Regions from separate parts of the Paenibacillus provencensis genome, predicted to be linked through region 2. Evidence: riboswitches for the same ligand, from Rfam matches in the RefSeq annotation. Region 2 holds a riboswitch; the other holds the start of a gene.
The links. Region 2 has a riboswitch for ZMP and ZTP ahead of ACFQ3J_RS14685 (bifunctional 5,10-methylenetetrahydrofolate dehydrogenase/5,10-methenyltetrahydrofolate cyclohydrolase). Riboswitches for the same ligand answer to the same signal wherever they lie in the genome.
Positions count from the first base shown of each region.

Region 1: another riboswitch for ZMP and ZTP. It lies ahead of ACFQ3J_RS18030 (TIGR01440 family protein); the one in region 2 lies ahead of ACFQ3J_RS14685 (bifunctional 5,10-methylenetetrahydrofolate dehydrogenase/5,10-methenyltetrahydrofolate cyclohydrolase).

Region 1 covers NZ_JBHTKX010000002.1:400,604-403,699, reverse strand. Annotated here, with positions in the region: gene glyA (serine hydroxymethyltransferase) at 1-1,066, opposite strand, end outside; gene ACFQ3J_RS18030 (TIGR01440 family protein) at 1,107-1,703, opposite strand; ZMP/ZTP riboswitch at 1,895-1,977, opposite strand; gene ACFQ3J_RS18025 (low molecular weight protein arginine phosphatase) at 2,049-2,621, opposite strand; gene ACFQ3J_RS18020 (manganese efflux pump MntP) at 2,738-3,096, opposite strand, start outside.
Region 2 covers NZ_JBHTKX010000001.1:3,032,936-3,036,031, reverse strand. Annotated here, with positions in the region: gene ACFQ3J_RS14685 (bifunctional 5,10-methylenetetrahydrofolate dehydrogenase/5,10-methenyltetrahydrofolate cyclohydrolase) at 237-1,085, opposite strand; ZMP/ZTP riboswitch at 1,139-1,218, opposite strand; gene ACFQ3J_RS14680 (sigma-70 family RNA polymerase sigma factor) at 1,686-2,207, shown strand; gene ACFQ3J_RS14675 (hypothetical protein) at 2,248-3,096, shown strand, end outside.

The DNA.
Region 1 (3,096 bases), on a different contig from region 2:
TACCGCTCGTTACAAACGGACTTGTAGGATCAAACGGAATCGCATTTTTGTTGACCGTAATACCGATGGAATCAAGCACATGCTCGGCATCTTTACCTGTGATGTTGATATTTCGGGTATCGATCAGCATCAAGTGGTTGTCCGTACCGCCGGACACGATGTTCAGACCTTCTGCAATCAAAGTTTCAGCAAGAACTTGAGCATTCTTCACTACATTTTGCGCATACGTTTTGAAGGATGGCTGAAGTGCTTCGCCGAGGGCAACAGCTTTGGCAGCAATAACATGCATCAGAGGTCCGCCCTGACTGCCTGGGAATACGGCTTTATCGATCGCAGCAGCCCATGGCTTGCGAGTAAGAATCATACCGCCGCGTGGTCCGCGAAGCGTCTTATGTGTAGTCGTCGTTACAAAATGAGCATGAGGCACCGGATTCGGGTGCAGACCTGCCGCCACAAGACCCGCAATATGAGCCATATCCACCATGAACAAGGCACCCACATCGTTTGCAATGCTTGCAAGTGCTTCAAAATCAATTGTGCGCGGATAAGCACTTGCACCTGCCACGATCAGACGAGGGCGATGCTTAAATGCAGCTTTGCGAACTTCGTTGTAGTCGATGCGGAATGTATCTTCCTGCACGCCATAGGCAACAAAGTTATATAGAAGACCGGATGCATTAACCGGGCTGCCGTGAGTCAAATGACCGCCATGCGCAAGATTCATCCCGAGCACCGTGTCTCCCGGTTTGAGTGCAGCAAGGTATACGGCCATGTTCGCCTGTGCTCCGGAATGCGGCTGAACGTTTACATGTTCTGCACCAAACAATTCTTTGGCACGCTCACGAGCGATATCTTCGACGATATCAACATGCTCACAGCCGCCGTAGTAACGTTTGCCAGGGTAACCTTCAGCATATTTATTCGTAAGTACAGAACCCATCGCTTCAATTACCGCTTCGGAGACGATATTCTCTGAGGCGATAAGCTCGATATTGTTTTGCTGACGTTTCAATTCCAATCCCATCGCATTTAGTACTGCCGGGTCTGCTTTGCGCAATTGATCCATAACTTGAATTCCTCCCATATCATATCTGTTTTTAGAATTATCAATCACAAGTTGAAGTGTTGCTGATAACATCAAGCTGGTACACCGCACGTTCTCCACCAATGAGCTTCGGTCTCGACAATGCGGTAGTCACCCGTGCTTCTCCAATATAACGCCTTGCTGTACGGTAAGGAACTGCAACCCTTCTCATATGCATGCCGATGAGCGTCTCACCGATATCCATACCCGCATGTGCTTCAATCGTTTCGGCAAGGCATGGTTCTTGCAGGGAGCGATAAGCCGCTGCTGCCATGGAGCCTCCTGCCTTCGGAACCGGTACGGCAGACACTTCCGTCAGTCCAAGCCGTTCAAGCAGTGAACGCTCCAGCACCAGAGCGCGGTTCAAATGCTCGCAGCACTGAACAGCAACCTCGAAACCGTAAGCATCCCTCACTTCATTAATACCTTGAAGCAATGCCTGTGCAATCTCTAAGGCTCCGGCTGTTCCGATACGCTTACCTGCCACCTCACTTGTACTGGTACCGATGACTACAACTTTACCTGGCCCAAGCTTCCCTTCTTTCGCAAGCTCTCCCAGCACTTCAGCTGTCTGGGCCGTAATATCATCCGCTTCAGGGTGACTGCTGTTCTGTTCCATAGCCTAATGAACCCCTTCCGTTTGTGACAAATAAAACGATCGCAAGAAAGAGTTGTTCACTCATGAGAATCGTCTAATTCGCCCTATTTTGCGATCTGCCAAGATCATTTAAGTCTTATTATACCGAAAATTTAGCGAAATACGAAAAAAGAGCAGTCTCCCACACAAGTATACCTTGCGTGCAAGAAATGCTCTTTTGCCCAGGCGACCGGCCGTTATCTCCGATGCTCCATCGTGGTTTAATCCACACTTGTCGCCAGTTACACCGGAATCTCATTTATCTTCTTCATCATAGAACATCAGATGTTAGAAATCAACCACTTCTAAAGCTCTTTGTCAAAAAAATCAGCTGAGTTTATCCAGCACACGTTCAACAGCAGAACGGATCTCCGCCGCCGTTATATCATAATCTTCTCTGCTGCCGCCAAATGGGTCCGAAATATCAAAGCTTGGAATCCGCTGCTGAATTTCAATAATACGCTGCCGATCCGAAGCGAGCAGTTCCTGTCCAAGCGCACGCTTCATTTCCCATTCTGCATACAACCGATCCAGCTCCTTAAGATCAGCCAGGACTATTGGATCATCTTCTGCATATTCCTTCAGCGTGTAGATTTTGTCAGCACAATCTGGATAATGATGAATGACATGCTGCTTATGTGTTCCCGTTAAGGTTAATATGAGATCTGCCCATTGAACCAAATCGTGATTTATCAAGGATGAAGTTATTACATCTTGAATATCATGATCCTTCAGCACTGCAGCTGCATGACGAGAGATCGTACTCCCATCTATCGCTGATACTCCTGCGGATCGAACTTCTACTTGAATACCTCTTGAAGCGGCTGCTTTGCGAAATAATCCCTCTGCCATCGGGCTGCGGCAAGTATTGCCTGTACATACGAATAGAATATTCTTCATATTATCACCTCCGTCGTCTGTATACCTGGATGAAAACCCGCTGTAACTTTAGTTCCCTATGAGATGATTTCTATTGTATGATGCTTTGGCTCAATATGCAAAAGAGAACAAACAAGCTAAAAGATAAACAGCATGCCAAAAGCAAGCAATATGGCCCCTCCTACAGCTTCTCCGTATTCACCCAGGTTACGGCTTACTCTTCTGCCAATCAATAGACCCACCATGGACATCACAAAACCACAGATGCCGAAGGCAATGATGGTCAGCCATAAATCACTCTTAAACATACCGAGTGTTACACCGACGGAGAAGGAATCAATACTGACACTGACTGCAAAGATCATCGTCCCGGCAAACGTCCGGTGGTCCATGAAATTTGACTCTCCAGGTCTCAAGGCGTTAAATATCATATGCGCACCGAGTGCAAGAAGCAGACCTCCTGCTGCGTATGAAGTAATCTGACCAAGAAAGGAGC
Region 2 (3,096 bases):
ATCTTACCTGGAAGGATGAGACCCAGCTATCGTATAGTTTGAACAGCTTTTAATTGAAGCTGCTTACGGGAGACTGTACAGGTGTATTTGAAGAGGATTAAATGAACTGAAGTAAGTTAGAGTAGTGCCAGTGATACTGCATACCGCCATAAATTAAGCCCTTCCTGCTGGAAGGGCTCTTTTATTAAGATTGGGAGCTAATTGCTTGAAAATATAATATCTTGATATTACTGCACTTACTTCTGTAATAACTTGTACGCTGACTTCACCGTATGCTCAATAAGTGTCGCAATGGTAACCGGGCCCACACCGCCAGGTACAGGTGTGATGGCAGAGGAGTGAGGCATGCAGGCATCATAGTCGACATCACCGATGTTGCCTTTATTGTATCCTGCATCCACGACAACGGCGCCAGGCTTGATCCAATCTCCTTGTACAAAATTTGGTTTGCCTACGGCAGCGACAACAATATCTGCCTGTTTCACAATCTCTTCAATATTTACGGTTCTGGAGTGGCAGGTCGTCACGGTTGCATTCCGATTCAGCAGCATCGCGGATACCGGTTTGCCGAGAATCGGACTACGGCCGATCACCACGGCATGTTTTCCTTCCAGCGGAATGTTATAGAAGTCGAGAATGCGGATAATGGCCTGTGGTGTGCAGGATGGATAATCGGCTTCGCCAAATGCGTTCAATGCATAGCCAAGAGTGGTTACCCCATCCACATCCTTTTCGATGCTGATTGTGTCAAAGCAAGCTCTTTCATCGATGTGATGCGGAACCGGATGCTGCAGCAAAATTCCATGAACGGATGGGGCTTGGTTCAGCTTGTTGATCTCCTGAATCAGCTCCTCTGTCGTTGTCTCAGCAGGAAGCACGACCTTGATCGATTCGACCCCAATTCGTGCACAGGCGTTCCCTTTCATACGTACATAAGTTGCCGAAGAAGGATCATCCCCCACCAAAATGGTAGCCAGACAAGGCTGAATCCCCCTCTCTTTCAGTTCCTTCACCTTCGCTCCTGTTTCTTCTTTCATGTAATCTGCTACCGTTTGACCATTCAGAATCAGTGTGTTGTCACTCATGAATCACATCGCCCTTTCCAAAGTAAAAAGAGGCAAGGAAACCTAAGTTTCCTTACCTCTGCCCAGGCGTACGGCTATATCTAATCACATGCTCCCTCACGGTTCACCGTGTACGCCAGTTACATGCGACGATCTTAATTGTAGTGTATAGGTGAGACCTCATATGATGAATCGGTGGATTAATGGAAGCTCACCCCATGATGGTACTTCATTTTGTCGAATTGATCAATAGGGATGAATCAATTTCATAATACCTTTGGCTGCTTCAATCAAGAGTATATATAGTTTCAAATTCACCTTTTTTATGATTTATGAAATTGATTCGAATGCACAAGATTTGGAATGACGAGCTGTGATCCAGCTTCGGTATAATTCATATAGGACCTGACGACACGGTAAATAAGTGATGTCGGCTGAGTTTTAGACAATATATCGAACCCATCATATAGTTTTCACTAACAATAGATAGATATAGTTCCAAATTCTTCGGTTCAATAAGTTTCGAGAAGGACTTAATTAAACATTTTTATAAAACCTGCTATAAAAATAAACCATCGTTCGTCTTATGTATAGCTGCAGCTGAAAGGAGACGTAAAACATATGGGAGGACAGGAAATCGAGGTTTTCCGTACAGTGTTTGAAGAGCATTATCCCATTGTGCGACGAAAACTGATGGCTCTGATCCAGGATGAAGCCGCCGCGGAAGATCTTGCGCAAGAGGTATTTATTCGGCTGTATCGGAATCCACCAGATGATCCGGCTGCGATGGGTGCATGGCTTCACCGTGTACTGACGCGCATCGGATATGATTATATGAGTAGGCAAATAAGAGAACGGAAACTCAAGGAGAAGCAGGAGCAGTACTATGACAGCAGAGAGCAGTTCCTGTCCTCTGGAGAAGAGATTGTACTGAAGCGTATGGATCAGGAGGAAGTACGTGAATGGATGGACGAGCTGCCAGAGCGCGACAGACAACTGCTGATGCTGAAGTATTCAGGCTACAGCTATGCAGAGATTGCGGAAGAACTGAATGTAAGACCTCCCCTTGTCGGCTCGATGTTAAGCAGAGCTACAAGTAAGCTGAGGAGAAAGGTTCAGGGAAAGTCCGCACCACAGTCCTGAGGGTTATACCAATTAGCATAGTTAGGAGTTGAACCTGCATATGACATCAAAGCCGAACGGAGTAGACGAGAACAAGCAGCTTGAAGCTGCTTGGAACAAGCTTGCGTCAAGGCTTGAAAAAGAAGAAATGAGCCCCAAGTGGTCATCATGGTCTATGGAGCGTGGAATCGAGCCTAAGGCAGCACATTCATTTGAGGAAGATGTATTATACGGTGTATTAAATAATGAAATCAGGGGAGAGAGAATCGATATGACGAATCATCAGAATCAGGAACAGAAAACGTCTGTTGTGAAGAAGAAGCATACCATGAAGAAGCAAGTTAAGAAGTGGCTGAGTATAGCGACGGTAGCTGCTGTGGCGGGGGTAATGATTGCGACTCCGCTCGGAGACAAGGCACTTGCCGCCATACTTAATCAGTTCCGAATGGATGAAGTGACGGTGGTCAATGAAGGGGATGTTATGCAATTCTTCAACACTGTATCCGAAGGAAGCAGTTCATCGGAATTTATCAACAAGCATGGTTCGTTTACGAATGCATATGGACTTGAACTAAACAATGAAAAACTAAGCTTGAAAGAGATCGAAGAGATCACCGGGCTAACAGCATATCAGAATGACATTTTCAATGAAGAAGGTTATTACGCACTCAGCTCACAGACGATCACGATGAAATTGAACATTCATGAGGTCAACACGACGATGGCGCGGCTTGGTGCCAAGGAATTAATGCCTGAATCTCTTGATGGGAAGCCAATTACGCTCCATATTCCAGAGACGCTGCATCAATATTATCATGCTGATGTTGATGGAGAGAATCTGTATGCTTCTTTATCTCAACAGAAGCTTCCAACTGTAGAGGTTGATCCTTCTGTGCCGGTCGAAGAAGCA